Regions from separate parts of the Streptomyces sp. NPDC020681 genome, predicted to be linked through region 3. Evidence: riboswitches for the same ligand, from Rfam matches in the RefSeq annotation. Region 3 holds a riboswitch; each other region holds the start of a gene.
The links. Region 3 has a riboswitch for cyclic di-AMP ahead of ACH4YL_RS00330 (transglycosylase SLT domain-containing protein). Riboswitches for the same ligand answer to the same signal wherever they lie in the genome.

Region 1: it holds a riboswitch for cyclic di-AMP, as region 3 does, so the genes downstream of both, ACH4YL_RS11855 (peptidoglycan DD-metalloendopeptidase family protein) here and ACH4YL_RS00330 (transglycosylase SLT domain-containing protein) in region 3, are expected to answer to the same signal.
Region 2: it holds a riboswitch for cyclic di-AMP, as region 3 does, so the genes downstream of both, ACH4YL_RS07140 (M23 family metallopeptidase) here and ACH4YL_RS00330 (transglycosylase SLT domain-containing protein) in region 3, are expected to answer to the same signal.
Region 4: it holds a riboswitch for cyclic di-AMP, as region 3 does, so the genes downstream of both, ACH4YL_RS19630 (M23 family metallopeptidase) here and ACH4YL_RS00330 (transglycosylase SLT domain-containing protein) in region 3, are expected to answer to the same signal.

What each region holds. Positions count from the first base shown of each region.
Region 1 covers NZ_JBIRTX010000004.1:375,873-379,588, reverse strand. Annotated here, with positions in the region: gene ACH4YL_RS11865 (carbohydrate kinase family protein) at 1-93, shown strand, start outside; gene ACH4YL_RS11860 (SGNH/GDSL hydrolase family protein) at 102-893, opposite strand; gene ACH4YL_RS11855 (peptidoglycan DD-metalloendopeptidase family protein) at 1,113-2,078, opposite strand; cyclic di-AMP (ydaO/yuaA leader) riboswitch at 2,081-2,237, opposite strand; gene ACH4YL_RS11850 (alpha-galactosidase) at 2,623-3,716, opposite strand, start outside.
Region 2 covers NZ_JBIRTX010000002.1:755,491-759,206, reverse strand. Annotated here, with positions in the region: gene ACH4YL_RS07145 (PrsW family intramembrane metalloprotease) at 1-546, shown strand, start outside; gene ACH4YL_RS07140 (M23 family metallopeptidase) at 598-1,644, opposite strand; cyclic di-AMP (ydaO/yuaA leader) riboswitch at 1,656-1,811, opposite strand; gene ACH4YL_RS07135 (PP2C family protein-serine/threonine phosphatase) at 2,066-3,211, opposite strand; tRNA gene ACH4YL_RS07130 (tRNA-Met) at 3,386-3,459, opposite strand; gene ACH4YL_RS07125 (LPXTG cell wall anchor domain-containing protein) at 3,579-3,716, opposite strand, start outside.
Region 3 covers NZ_JBIRTX010000001.1:67,078-70,793, forward strand. Annotated here, with positions in the region: gene ACH4YL_RS00320 (maleylpyruvate isomerase family mycothiol-dependent enzyme) at 1-455, shown strand, start outside; gene ACH4YL_RS00325 (DUF3592 domain-containing protein) at 507-941, opposite strand; gene ACH4YL_RS00330 (transglycosylase SLT domain-containing protein) at 1,073-1,846, opposite strand; cyclic di-AMP (ydaO/yuaA leader) riboswitch at 1,851-2,039, opposite strand; gene ACH4YL_RS00335 (substrate-binding domain-containing protein) at 2,863-3,716, opposite strand, start outside.
Region 4 covers NZ_JBIRTX010000007.1:297,819-301,534, reverse strand. Annotated here, with positions in the region: gene ACH4YL_RS19640 (M16 family metallopeptidase) at 1-737, shown strand, start outside; gene ACH4YL_RS19635 (M16 family metallopeptidase) at 734-2,122, shown strand; cyclic di-AMP (ydaO/yuaA leader) riboswitch at 2,359-2,525, shown strand; gene ACH4YL_RS19630 (M23 family metallopeptidase) at 2,538-3,320, shown strand; gene ACH4YL_RS19625 (GntR family transcriptional regulator) at 3,520-3,716, shown strand, end outside.

The DNA of each region.
Region 1 (3,716 bases), on a different contig from region 3:
AGGCTCGGTGCGCTGGCGGGCGCGTACGCCTGCACGGGCGCGGGCAGCACGGCGCTGATCGGTCCGGAGGAACTACAGACAGCCAGGCCCTGACACCGCCGTCACAGCGGCAGCAGATTGGGACGCTTGGCCTCGACATGGTCGCCGGAGCTCTCGCCCCGCAGCCGCCGGCCGATCCACGGCACCAGGTGCTCGCGTGCCCAGTGGATGTCGTCACGGCGCACCTCGAGCGGTCCGCGCGGCGGCTGCGGCGGCCATGGCTGGTCCGGGTCGGCGGGCACGCCGAGTCCCAGCACCTGCGCGGCGCGCAGCGCGACGCGGGTGTGTCCTTCGGGCGACAGATGGAGTCGGTCGGGGTCCCAGGCCCGCCTGTCCTGGACGGACTTGAGCGACCACAGGTCGAGTACGGGGCAGTCGTAGCGGTCGGCGATGGCCCGTACGTGCGCGGTGTAGGTGGCGACCTTGCCGCGCAGATGGCGCAGCACGGGAACGCCGCGGGTGTCGAATCCGGTGGTCACCATGACGGTGCCGACCGCGCCGGTCAGGTCGGCGACCGCGCGCTCGAAGCGCTCGGCCACGTCGTCGGGGTCGGTTCCGGGGCGGATGATGTCGTTGCCGCCTGCGCAGAACGTCACCAGGTCGGGGGCGAGTTCCTTCGCCCTCGGCACCTGTTCCGAGACGATCTGGTCGAGGAGACGGCCGCGTACGGCGAGATTGGCGTACCTGAAGGAGTGTTCCGGCGTGCGGTCGTCGAGGAGGACCGCGAAGCGGTCGGCCCAGCCGACGTACGTCCCGTCCGGGCCCGGGTCGCCGACGCCCTCGGTGAAACTGTCACCGATCGCCGCGTACGACCCGAATGAGCCACTGTTCTCTGTTCTCGAATCGTCTGCCACAAGTCCTCATCTTTCCCTTACGGATGTGACCTACGCGACCGTAAGGAGGGGTTGACGAGGGGTGACGTTTGCCACCGGTCAAATCTCGTCCAAGGCGGAATAACGCCGAATCCCCTCGCGGCACCGCCGTGGCGCGAGGGGATTCGGGGCTTTCGTCCGGGGTCAGGTCCGGAGTCAGGCGCGGTTCAGGACCCGTTCAGGTCCCGTGCCGGTCCGGCGTCAGAGAGACACGCCGTGCTGGCGCAGGTAGGCCACCGGGTCGATGTCCGAGCCGTAGCCCGGGCTGGTCCGGATCTCGAAGTGCAGGTGCGGGCCCGTGGAGTTGCCGGTGGAGCCGGAGAGGCCGATCTGCTGCCCGCCGCTCACGCTCTGCCCGGAGGAGACCGAGAGGGAGGAGAGGTGGGCGTACTGCGAGTAGGTGCCGTCGCTGTGCTGGATGACCACCTCGTTGCCGTACGCGCCGGCCCAGCCGGCGGAGACGACGGTGCCCGGACCCACGGACTTGATCGTGGTGCCGGAGGCGGCCACGAAGTCGATGCCGGTGTGGTAGCCGCTGGACCACATGGCACCGGCCGTGCGGTAGGCGGTGCTGATGTTGACCGAGTCGAGCGGGGCGGTGAAGCCGTCACTGCTGGCCTGCGGGGCGCTGTTGGCGGTCTTCTCGGCCGCGGGCTTCTCGGCCTTGGGCTGCGCGGCCTTCTCGGAGCCGGAGTCCTTGGACGTGTCGGCCGAGGACTTCTCGCGGCTCTCCTTGCGCGGCTCGGGCTTGGCGTCGGGCTTGGCCTGAGGCTTGGCCTTCGCCTTGGCTCCGAGGGTGAGCTTGAGGCCCGGGTGGATCAGCGAGGGGTCCTCGCCGACGCTCTCCCGGTTGTCCTGGTACAGCTTCTTCCAGCCGCCGCGGACATCGTGCTCGGCGGCGATCTTGGAGAGATAGTCGCCGGCGACGACGCGGTACGTGGTGGGAGCCGCGGCCGGCTTCTTGGCCGCCGGGGCTGCGACCTTGTACGGGGCCGTGGCGGCCACTGCCTTCTCCGGGGCGGCGGCGGGTGCGGCCTTGTCGGCCGCGTGGGCGCCGGCGGCGCTCATGAGCGGGATGGCGATCGCGGCGCTGCCGGTGCCGGCGGCGACGACGGTGCGCGTGAGCGGACTGGTCTTGGGACGGCGATGCTTACCCTTTGCGGGCATGGCGCTTTCCTCTCCGGCGCCTACGAGGTGAGCTGTCGGGTTCGGGCTGGAGATGCCCGGCCGCGCAACTGCGCGACTTGACCCCGAGCCGTCCGGAATTCCGGAATCGGCGTACTACCTGGGTCCCCCGCTCCTGCCACGCGTGGGTGGGTTCGAATTCCGGGCGGCGGCAGGATTAGGCGGTCCGTCCGGATTGCCGTGACGTTAAGCGAGCCGCGCCGAGCGGAACAAGTCACTCCTTTTGCCGATCAACGGCCAGTCGGGAAACCACCGGAGAATTCCGGTCACACTCCGTGAATCAATGATCTTGAGTGTCCGTCTGGCGTGCGGAATTCCGCTTTGTGCGACCGCCACACACCGTCACGAATATGATCCTGCTCACGCGCCATACCCCATCTCCCTTGTAGACGGGGCACGTTATACCGAATCATCCAATTCGGACAGAAGGGCCAGAAGAGTCAATTAGCGGCGATCGCTCTCACTTGCTTCCCAATTCCGGCCAATGACGCAGGAATTTCACCGAGACCGCCAGCTATAGAACCCTTTAGTCCGATATGCGCCGCAGCCGGATGACCGTCGCGTCCAGGTCGCCCTTGAGTCCGGTGTGCAGCCCGTGGTGCAGCAGGACAGAGCCGCGGTGTACGGCTCCGGTGTCCAGGCACTCGTACGCGGCCGCCGGGTCGATGCCGCGCAGCCTCAGCCGCGGCGGCCGCTCGCCGTAGTGCTGCGCCTGCAGCAGCGCGAGCACAACGGTCTCGGCACCGCGCACGTACTGCACGGCGCTGAGTCCGCCGTCCGGCGCGCGCAGCCGGTGCAGCTCGCCGTGCTGCACCAGCGGCCTGATCTTCTTGTAGAGCTCCACCCAGTCGCGCGCCTCCGCCAGCTCCTCATCCGTCCACTCGGTGAGGTCGCCGCCGACGCCGAGCACTCCGGCCATCGCGCTGACAAAGCGGAAGCCGAGCGTGCTGACGCGACTGTTCAGCTGGACATTGGGGCTGTCGGTGACCCATGCGGCCATGACCCGCGCCGGATGGATCTGGGTGAAGCCGTGCTGGATGGCGAGCCGGTCCAGCGGATCGGTGTTGTCCGAGGTCCACACCTGATCGGTCCGGGAGAGGATTCCCAGGTCGATCCGGCCGCCACCGCCGGAGCAGGACTCGAAGGCCACCTGCGGGTGCGCGGCCCGCAGCCGGTCGAGCAGCGCGTACAGCGCGTCCACATGCTCGACCCACAGCTTCTGCGGATACTCCTGGCCTGGCCAGCCCGCGTCCGTGAAGCAGCGGTTGAAGTCCCATTTCACATAGTCGATCGGCGCGCTGCTCAGCAGCCCGTCGAGCTGCTCCCACAGGTAGTCCTGGACGTCCTGGCGGGCGAGGTTGAGCACGAGCTGGTTGCGGAACTCGGTCCTGGCACGGCCGGGGTGGTGCTGCACCCAGTCGGGATGTGCGCGGTAGAGATCGCTGTCGGCGTTGACCATCTCCGGCTCGACCCAGATGCCGAACTGCATGCCGAGTGCGTGCACGTCGTCGGCGAGCGGCTTGAGACCGTTCGGAAAGCGTTCCGGGTTCGGCGTCCAGTCGCCGAGCCCGGCGCGGTCGCTGACGCGCCGGCCGAACCAGGCGTCGTCCACGACGAACA
Region 2 (3,716 bases), on a different contig from region 3:
GTCGCGCTGCCGCTGCTCGGCCTCGCGCTCGCGATGGGCATGCACGCGCTGTGGAACGGCTCGACGTCGCTGTTCGGCCCGTGGGGCTTCTATGCGGTGTACGGGGCGTTCATGGTGCCGGTCTTCGGGCTGCTGACCTGGCTGACGATCTGGAGCCGGCAGCGCGAACTGCGCACGATATCCACCGAACTGCCCGCATACGCAGCGGCCGGCTGGCTCTCGGACGCGGAGCCGTGCGCGCTCTCCTCGATGCGGGCGCGCACGATGGCCCGCGATGTCGCCCTGCGTGCGCACGGACCGGCCGCCGCGCACGCCGTGTCGGAGTACGAGCGGTTCGCGACGTCGCTGGCGTTTCTGCGCCACCGGGCCCACCGCGGCACGGCAGGCCCGGACTTCGTGGCGCGCGAGCAGGAGCTGCTGCACCACATGTGGCAGCGCAAGGAGGTGGCCGGCCCGGCTCTGACGTACGCGGCACGGGCGACAGGCCGGGTGTGGACGCCGCCGCCGCATCGCGACTACGGCGGCTACAACCCGTACCGCGGCTAGTACCGCGGCCAGGGCCTGATCCAGACGACAGGCCCTAGCGCATGACTTGACTCAGACCGTCAGGCCCTTGCCCCGCAGCCAGGCCATCGGGTCGATGTCCGAGCCGCCCGCCGTGTGGACCTCGAGGTGCAGATGCGCGCCCGTCACATTGCCCGTCGCGCCGACGCGGCCGATGGTCTGGCCGGTGGTCACCTTCTGCCCGACGCTGACCGAGATCGAGGACTGGTGGGCGTACCAGACCTCCGTGCCGTCCTCGAGCTCCAGCACCGTGCGGTAGCCGTACGAACCGGACCAGCCCGCGGACTTGATGGTGCCGCCGTGCACCGCCTTGATCGGGGTGCCGGACGGCGCGGCGAAGTCCAGGCCGGTGTGGTAGCCGGAGGACCAGAGAGAGCCGGCCTCGCCGAAGGTGGAGGTGATCGTGTACGAGGAGGTCGGCAGCGCGTAGCTCTTCGCCAGCTCGGCGAGGCGCGCCGCCTCGGCCTTGGCCCTGGCCTCAGCCTCGGCCTTCTCCTTCGCGGCCTGGGCCGCCGCCTCGGCAGCCGTCTGCTGCTTCAGCGCCTCGGCCGCGGCCTTCTCGGCGGCGAGCTTCTCCGCTGCCGCCTTCGCCTCGGCGTCGACCGTGGCCTGCTGCTGCTCGGCCTGCTGGAGGATCCTGGCGCGCAGTGCCTCACCGGCGCCGTTCTCTTCCTCGGCGGAGCCGGTCTCGGAGGCCAGGCCCATCGCCGACAGCGAGGAGGCCGTCTGCTCGTCCGTCGGCGCCGACTCGTCGGAGTCGGACATGAAGGAGCCGACGCCGGGAAGGGACTGGGCGTCGGGCAGTTTGTCCGAGATGGCGTCGGGCAGCGAGATGGACACGGGCGGCTTGTCCTGCGCGGTGGCGATGCCGCCCGCGCCGACCGCGGCGATCACGCCGACGCCGAGCACCGTGGAGCTGCGGGCGAGCCCGCCGCGCTGCTTGATGACGCGGTGCTTGCCGCGCACCGGACGGACGGAGTCCTCGGTGGGGTTCCACTCCTCGTACGACCGCTCCGCCCCCTCTTCGCCGAAGAAGTCAGACGTGAAGGGTGCTTCTGGGGCAGGCCTGTTGGACGCCACTGAGGCGTACTCCTTTCCTTCCTTCTCGCCTACCGGGTTAGCTGACGGGTTCGGAGCAGGAAGGTCTCCTACGGGCGCTACTGCCGCGACCAGTGCGACAGGAGGTACCCGATTCACCCCAAGTGGTGGTTCCCCGGTTCCCTTGCGGGATTCGGCGCGTGCGCACGGTGCCGTCTCTTGCGACGGTTGTGACGACCGCGCTGCGTTATCGAACGTTAATAGACACGGGGTCTGGATTCCAAGCTGTTCCGGATGATCGTTAACGACTTCCGCCGGGACCAACTAGGACACAAGCAGCCGGAATCGGGCGACTTGATCGGCCCTCAGACTTGGTCACATTTCTGACGGTGCATCAAATGTTATGCGGAGGGCTCCACTCCGACTACACACAGTGCAGGTCACCCCACCAGTCCTCGCACAACTACTCCGCATCCGCCTTGACCACCGGCACCGTCCGGCGCCGCTCCGGCTGTCCCTCCGCGGGCCGGCAGACGGCCAGCAGCGCCATGTCGTCCCTCGATCCGCCGCCCGTATACCGCCGTACGTCGTCGACCAGAGCGTCCAGCAGCTCCTCCGGCCCCGGAAACAACCGCCCGCCGAGCCGCTCGCCCGGGTCGTAGAACACCCCCGCCGGATTGCGCGCCTCGGAGAGGCCGTCCGTGTAGAGCAGCAGCGTCGCCCCGTCCGGCAGCGGATGCTCCTGCGCCCGGTCCGGCCAGCTGCCCAGATCGCCCATGCCCAGCGGCAGCGAGGCCTCGGCCGGCTCCAGGAAGTCCAGGTCGCCGTCGGCGTACAGCATCAGCGGGTCCGGATGGCCGCGGTTCACCAGCCGCACCACCCCGCCGCCACGCGGGATCTCGCCGAGCACGGCGGTGGTGAACCCCTCGACGGCGTCCAGGGTGTCCCGCCGGGTGCCTTCGCGCGCGAGCGCCCGCTCCAACCGCTCCGCGACACCCTCCAGCGAGCTCTCCTGCTCGGCGGCCTCGCGGAAAGCGCCGATGACCACGGCCACCGCCTCGACGGCCTCGAGCCCCTTGCCCCGCACGTCCCCGACCACCAGCCGCACGCCGTGCGGCGTGTCCTGCACGGCGAAGAGGTCGCCGCCGATGAACGCGTCCGCGAGCGCCGCCTCGTACCGCGCGGCGACCTGCAGTCCGCCGATCCGCTCGGCCGGCGTGGGCAGCACGGCGCGCTGCGCGGTCTCCGCGATGACGCGCGCGGAGGCGAGCCGCTCACCGCTGCGCCGGATGACGGTGTTGATGAAGAGCGCGAGACCGGCGACGGTCAGCACGGTGGCGGTCTCGGTGTAGGACGTGATCTCGCCGATCGAGCTGTTGTAGAAGTGCAGCCCGACCACGCCCAGCGAAGCGGCGATGCCGGTCAGCAGAGTGGCGAGCCAGGAGAAGAACGGAGCGGCGAGCAGCGGCGCGGCCGCGAACATCGGCACGGCCGTGAACCGGTCCGGAGTCGTGAGATCGAAGAGCAGACCGCCCAGGATCATCAGCGCGGGCAGCGCACGGACGACTCGGCGGGCCACGAAGCCGCCCTGCTGCTCTCCGGTCGCCAATGGTGCTCTCCTGCCCGGTCCGCCCACGGCTGCGGACGGTACCGCGCCCTTCCCAGGCTGGCCGTAACCGCGCCGGGCGGCGAATCGCCATCGGCCAACCGGGCGATGCGGCGGCCGACGAAGGCATACGACAGTGGCCCGGCACTCTTGCGAGTGCCGGGCCACTGTCTTCAGTAGCGGGGACAGGATTTGAACCTGCGACCTCTGGGTTATGAGCCCAGCGAGCTACCGAGCTGCTCCACCCCGCGTCGATGAACACAACCTTACGCCATCCGGAGCAAGATCCACTCCACATTTACGGGGAGTGCCTCGCAGCCGGTGCGCCGACGGGTCCGGCGGGCCGGTCGGACCCGCCGGACCCGGTGTCTCAGCGGCGGCGCAGACGCACCGCGGTGAGCACACCGCCGGCCGCGATCAGGGCGAGGGCGGCGGCCGCGTACCAGGTGGCGCTGGAGGAGCCGGTGCTGGCGAGCGCGCCGGTCGTGGTGGTCGGCGTGCTCCCGCC
Region 3 (3,716 bases):
TCGGCTTCTGGATCCGGCGGATGGCGCAGGAGACAGTCATCCACCGCATCGACGCCGAGCTCGGCACCGGGCAGCAGGTCTCGCCGGTTCCGGCCGACCTCGCCATCGACGGCATCGACGAGCTGCTCACGGTCTTCGTGGCGTACAGCGTCGCCGGGTGGGGCGACTACTTCACCGACATCCTGGCCGGCTCACCGGGCCGGACGTACACGGTGCGGACCGACGGAGCGGCGTGGCGGGTGCGGACCGGCCCGGGGCTGTTTGCCGTCGACGGCGGCGCCGACAGCGGCGCCGGCGACGACGCGGCCGACGTGACCGTGAGCGGCCCGCCCACGGCAGTGCTGCGCTGGATGTGGAACTGGGAGGGCGCCGGCGAGCCGGCCGGAGTGACGGTCGAGGGTGTCCCGGAGGCGGTCGAGGAGCTACGCCGCTGCATCGTCACGGCGACCCAGTAAGGCCCGGTCAGGGAGCCCAGTACGACTTGCTCAGTCCCGGGGCACTGCCGTTCATTCGTCGCTGGGGACCGTGCCGAGGTAGGCGAACAGTCCGATGCCGAGCAGGATGGCCCCCACTGCCCCTGCCGCCTTGACCCAGTTCTTGACGGGGGCGGGCGGACGCGCCGTGGCCCGCTCCGGGCGGCGGGGCGAATAGTGGACGACGACGATGTCACCCGGAACAGCCAGAACAGGACCGTCCCGCTCCTCGAAGCGGACGGTCCTGCCCTGGCGCGTGGTGAACTCGTAGATGCGGTGCCGCACGCGGGTGCGGCCGCCCTCGTTGTCCTTCTTTTCCGTCTCGAAGGCCTCGAGACAGCGTGCTTCTGCGGAAAGCCCGCTGCGCCAGGCGAGATCCAGTCTCAGTGACCGCCGGACCACCTTGACGATCGGCGGCACGCCGATGAGTGCGGCGATTGCGGGCAAGGCGTAGTTGTACTGAGCCATCAAAGTCCCCCCGGCACAGCGCTTTTCAGCCACGTTACTGCGCGTACTTGGGACCCGGAAAGGCCGCGCACACAACTATCAACGCGAACAACACGCCTTCACCGACCAGTTGACGGCTCGGCCCGGCTTCCTTAGTACGGTCCGTTCACATTGTCGATCGATCCGTAGCGGTCGGCGGCGTAGTTGCACGCGGCGGTGATGTTGGCGACCGGGTCATAGGCGTCCATCGACGTGCCGGGCACGTGATAGGCCAGGAAGGTCGGCTCGATGACCTGAAGAAGGCCCTTCGACGGCGTTCCGGCCAGGGCGTTGGAGTCCCAGTTGTTGATGGCAAGCGGGTTGCCGGAGGACTCGCGCATGATGTTGCGGTGGATGCCGTCGTACGAGCCGGGGATGCCGTGCCGGGCCATGACGTCCAGGGATTCCTTGATCCAGCCGTCGAGGTCATTGGAGTAGCTCTTGGCCTTTGCCGCGGGCTTCTTGCTGGGCAGCTTGGTCCGCGCCTCGGAGCGGCTGGCCCGCTCGGACGAGGCAGGCGCCTTGGCCTTCGCACCGATCGTCAGCTTGAGGCCGGGACGAATCAGGCGGGGGTTGTCGCCGATGGCCTTCTTGTTGTCCTTGTACAGCTGCTTCCAACCGCCGCGCACGGAGAGGTCGTCCGCGATCTCCGACAGGGAGTCCCCCGCGACGACGGTGTACGTCTTGGGAGCGGCCTTCTTCGCGGTAGCGGACGCGGAAACCGCCGTGACTTTCTTGGCGAGCTGCGGCGTCGCCGGCTGAGCGGCACTTGCTGCGGTCGCCCCGATCACCGGAATCATGAGCGCGGCGCCACCGGTGCCCGCGGCAACGAAACTGCGCGTCAGCGAACTGGACTTGGGACGACGGTGCTTACCCTTTGCGGGCATGACGAATTCCTCTCCGTCGCCTGCGAGGTGAGCTGTCGGGTTCGGGCTGGAGATGCCCGGCCGCATGGGAATGCGACTTAACCCCGAGCCGTTCCGGATTCCGGATCGGCGGCTTACCTGGGTCCCCCGCTCCTGCCGTACGTGAGTGGGTGCGGTTTTCCCGGACGGCGGCAGGATTCGGCGGTCCATCCGGATTGATGGTGACCGTAAGCGAAACGGACTTAGTCGAACAAGCCCTGAATTCGAGGACACAATCCTCGGGACGCATCCGGGGCGCCGAATTACCGTGATCCAATCCGGTCGGAAAGCTCAACTCGCTTTCTGCGGAACGAGAGTGGGCACGAAGAGGCCGCACCGCATATCGACGCGGACGTGACCCATTTCACTGGACTGGAGCGCAACCATCCGCTTTGCGACAGCGCACGAGCGAATGATAATTCGCGCGAGTACACCTAATGCGGGCACGGAGTGAAATAGAAGATGGAATTACCCGTGATGGGTCTTTTCGGACATAGCTTGCGTTATCGGCGTGCCGTCCTCTCCACGCGAGCAGGCGCAAGCCACGGCGGAGCCAGCCGGATGCGTTCGGCCGTCCGAGGCGACGGCGCGCAGCGACGGCGCCGGATGAGCCGACGCCCAACAGGCTTCCACGGGCCTACGTGGAGATCAGTTCCTGCACCAGGTCGGTCAGCGTGGCCGGCAACTGGCTGGGCCTGCCCGACCGCTCCCCCGGCGGCATGACTGGCTGCCCGGCATCGATGCCGCGATGAACCGGGGCGCGGGCAGCTCTTCCTGTCCAGGGGCGACGCGTGCCAGCCAAGCAGGCAGCGCGGGCCGCCGAACGACTGTCACAATCAGGGGCGCGCGCTCGACCTGTCCGCGATCGCCGGGACTCTCGACGGAACCACGCGCGGAGACCCCGCACTCCGGCAGGCTCACCAGGATCACATCCACATGCAGGTCGGTCCGACCAGGATCTGAGCGGGTCGCGCCAGGGGCCGCGGGGTCTCGCGCCGCTACGTCAGACCGATTCGGTCGCAGTCCGCCCGGTACTTGGGGGTGCAGATCTCGGCGACGGTGTAGACGCCGTCCTTGACGACCGTGTCCGCGATGTTCTCCTTCGTCACAGAGACGACCGGGACCAGGACCGAGGGGATGGCCTTGGTGGTCGGGCTGTCCACATCCACCTGCGCCATGGAGTCGAGCGACATGCCTCTCGCCAAAAGGATGGCCATCTCCGCCGCGGCGGCCGCCTCCGGGGCATTCGGCTTGTAGACGCTGGAGTACTGCTCGCCCGCGACGATCCGCTGCACTCCGGCGAGCTCCGCGTCCTGGCCGGTGACCGGCGGGAGCTCGGTGATGCCGGCGGCCTTCAGCGCGTCGATGATGCCGCCCGCCATGCCGTCGTTGGCGGAGTAGACACCGATGAGATTCTCCTTGCCGATCGACGAGATCGCGGCCGCCATGTTGGCGTTCGCGTTCTCCGGCTTCCACTCCTTGGTGTCGTACTCCTCGCCGACGCTGACCTTGCCGTCCAGCTCGGCATGCGCGCCACGCTTGAACATCGCGGCGTTCGGGTCGGTGACAGCACCGTTCATCATGACGATCTGCCCGTTTTTCGCCTTGCTGCCGAGAGCCGTGAGCAGCGCCTTGCCCTGGACGTGGCCGACCTCTTCGTTGTCGAAGGAGGTGTACGCGTCGATCGGGCCCTCGGCGAGACGGTCGAAGGCGACGACCGGGATGTCCGCGTCCTTGGCCCGCTGCACGCCTCCGGCGATCGACTTGGAGTCGACCGCGTCGACGATCAGCACATCGACCTTGTCGGAGATCATCGAGTCGACCTGCTGCGTCTGCAGGGCTGCGTCCTGTT
Region 4 (3,716 bases), on a different contig from region 3:
ACATCGACCCGGAGCAGACGCTCGCCTGGATCGAGACGTACTTCGGCTCCATCCCGTCCCACGACGGCAAGCAGCCGCCGCGCGACGGCTCGCTGCCGGTCACCATCGGCGAGCAGCTGCGCGAGGTCATCGAGGAGGAGGTCCCGGCCCGCGCGCTGATGGCCGCCTACCGCCTGCCGCACGACGGCACCCGCGAGTGCGACGCGGCCGACCTCGCCCTCACCGTCCTCGGCGGCGGAGAGTCCTCCCGGCTGCACAACCGTCTGGTGCGCCGCGACCAGACCGCCGTCGCCGCCGGATTCGGTCTGCTGCGCCTCGCCGGCGCTCCCTCGCTCGGCTGGCTCGACGTCAAGACGTCCGGCGGCGTCGAGGTCCCGCAGATCGAGGCCGCGGTCGACGAGGAGCTGGCGCGGTTCGCCGCCGAAGGTCCGACGCCCGAGGAGATGGAGCGCGCGCAGGCGCAGTTGGAGCGCGAGTGGCTGGACCGGCTCGGCACGGTCGCGGGCCGCGCGGACGAACTGTGCAGGTACGCCGTGCTGTTCGGCGACCCGCAGCTGGCGCTGACCGCAGTCCAGTGTGTCCTCGACGTCACCGCCGAGGAGGTGCAGGCCGTCGCCGAGGCGCGGCTGCGCCCGGACAACAGGGCGGTGCTGGTCTACGAACCGGTGGCGGGCTCCGAGAACGGCGACGTCAGCGACGAAGACGTCAGCAACGAAGAGGAAGAGGCGGACCAGTGAGCGACGCTGCCGTGACCATGGACTTCCACCCGCAGCCGACGGCCGGACCCGCCCGGCCCTGGGCCTTTCCCGCCCCCGACCGCGGCACGCTGGACAACGGCCTGACGGTGCTGCGCTGCCACCGCCCCGGCCAGCAGGTCGTGGCCGTCGAGCTCTCGCTCGACGCACCGCTCGACGCCGAGCCGGACGGCCTCGACGGCGTCGCCACGATCATGGCCCGCGCCCTGTCGGAGGGCACCGACAAGCACTCGGCCGAGGAGTTCGCCGCCGAGCTGGAGCGCTGCGGCGCCACGCTCGACGCGCACGCCGACCACCCCGGCGTCCGGGTCTCGTTGGAGGTCCCGGTCTCCCGGCTGCCGAAGGCGCTCGGTCTGCTCGCCGACGCGCTGCGGGCACCCGCCTTCGCCGACAGCGAGATCGATCGGCTGGTCAAGAACCGGCTGGACGAGATCCCGCACGAGGCGGCCAATCCGGCCCGGCGTGCCGCCAAGGAGCTTTCCAAGGAGCTCTTCCCGTCCGCGCTGCGGATGTCGCGCCCGCGCCAGGGCACCGAAGAGACCGTGGCGCGGATCGACTCCGCGTCCGTACGGGCCTTCTACGAGGCGCATGTCCGGCCCGCCACCGCCACCGCGGTGATCGTCGGCGACCTCACCGGAGTCGATCTCGACGCCGTGCTCGCGGACAGCCTGGGCGCCTGGACGGGCGACAAGGCATCGCCGCGGCCCGTACCGCAGATCTCCGCCGACGACACCGGCCGCGTGGTCATCGTGGACCGCCCGGGTGCCGTGCAGACGCAGCTGCTGATCGGCCGCGTCGGCCCGGACCGCCACGACAGCGTCTGGCCGGCCCAGGTGATCGGCGCGTACTGCCTCGGCGGCACGCTCACCTCCCGGCTCGACCGCGTGCTGCGCGAGGAGAAGGGCTACACCTACGGCGTACGGGCCTTCGGCCAGGTGCTGCGCTCGGCTCCGGACGGCTCCGGCGCGTCCATGCTCGCCATCAGCGGCTCCGTGGACACGCCCAACACCGGACCGGCGCTGGACGACCTCTGGAAGGTGCTGCGCACGCTCGCGGCCGAGGGGCTGACCGACGCGGAGCGCGATGTCGCCGTGCAGAACCTGGTCGGCGTCGCGCCGCTGAAGTACGAGACGGCGGCGTCCGTCGCGAGCACGCTGTCCGACCAGGTCGAGCAGCATCTGCCGGACGACTTCCAGGCGCAGCTGTATGTGCGGCTGGCGGACACCGGCACCGTGGAGGCGACGGCCGCGGCCGTGAGCGCCTTCCCGGTGGACCGGCTGGTCACTGTGCTCGTCGGTGACGCCTCGAAGATCGAGGAGCCCGTCAGGGCGCTCGGCATCGGCGAAGTGACCGTCGTCACGGGCTGATCGGGCACCTCGCGCCGTTCGATGCAAGGCCGATCGAGGCGAACAACTTCACAACGAAGAACGGAACCCCGGCGTCCACCCGACGCCGGGGTTCCGTCATTTGCCCCTTTTGTAGCGGTGGTGCCTGTCTGTCCTGTGGCATGCGTGACAAACGGGGCTGACTTTTTGGTGATGGGAAGTTGATCCGTTTAGCGTCGGTCGGGCTGTCCGCCAGTAGCCCGCCGCATCCGCGGCACGGGCAGCCATCGCCGAGTCCCCGTCAGGCGCGAGCCTGGGGAGCCGGGGACCCACATGAAGTCCCTGGGGTGAATCGGACGCCTTCGCACTCGTGTGAAGGGGCCCGTAGGAGACCTTCCTGCTCCGAACCCGTCAGCTAACCCGGTAGGCGAGAAGGAAGGAAAGGACCAGCCACTTCATGGCGTTCACCCGTGCCACCGGGAAACACCGTGCCCCCAGCCGGATGTCGCGCAAGAGCGCGAACATCGCCGGCGTTGCGGCTCTCACCACCACCGGCGTCATCGGAGCCATCGCTTCTCCGGCCTTCGCCGCCGAGACCGCTGCCGCGCCCGCCGCGGCCACCGTCACCGACTCCGGTCCCACCCAGGTCGTCGGCTCCGCGTCGCTCGCCGCCCAGATCGCCGAGCAGGCCGAGGCCCAGGAGCGCGAGGCCGCCGAGGCCCGCGCCAGGGCGAAGGCCGCCGCCGAGGCGAAGCGCAAGGCCGAGGCCCGTGCCAAGGAGATCCGCGAGGCCAAGGAGCACGCCGCCCGTGAGGCCGAGCGCAAGCGCCTCAACGCCTTCCGGCTCCCCGTCGCCGGTTCGCACGTCACCACCGGCTACAAGGCCGGCGGTTCGCTCTGGTCCTCCGGCAGCCACTCCGGCGTCGACTTCCGTGCCGCGTCCGGCAGTTCGGTTGTGGCCGTCGGCGCGGGCACCGTGGTCGAGGCAGGCTGGGGCGGCGCGTACGGCAACAACATCGTGCTCCGGATGAAGGACGGCTCGTACACGCAGTACGGCCACCTGTCCTCCATCAGCGTCTCCGTCGGGCAGAGCGTCGCCGCGGGCCAGCGGATCGGTCTCTCGGGCTCGACCGGCAACTCCACCGGGCCGCACCTCCACTTCGAGGTCCGCACCACCCCCGAGTACGGCTCGGACATCAACCCGGTCGCGTACCTGCGCGCGCACGGCGTGAACGTCTGACCCCCTTGCGACGCGTCTGTTCCCGCGCACACACCGAAGGCCCCGGCCCCTCGCCGGGGCCTTCGGCGTTTGGGGCCTCCTGGCCAAAAGATATCCATGGATTCCGGCCTGCCATCGGAAAATGCGGCTCACTGCAATAGAGTCACTGAACAGACGTCAATCGGCTGCGTTTCGCGCGGATTAAAGCGGAGGTTCGGTCATGCGCATTCCCGCGCACTCGGTATGTACGGCGATCCGCGACGACATCGTCTCCGGTGTATTCGAGCGCGGCAGCCGGCTCACCGAGGAGCAGCTGGCCCGCCGCTACGGCGTCTCCCGCGTCCCGGTCCGCGAGGCCCTGCGCACCCTGGAGTCCGAGGGCTTCGTCACCACGCGCCGGCATGCCGGCGCGTGCGT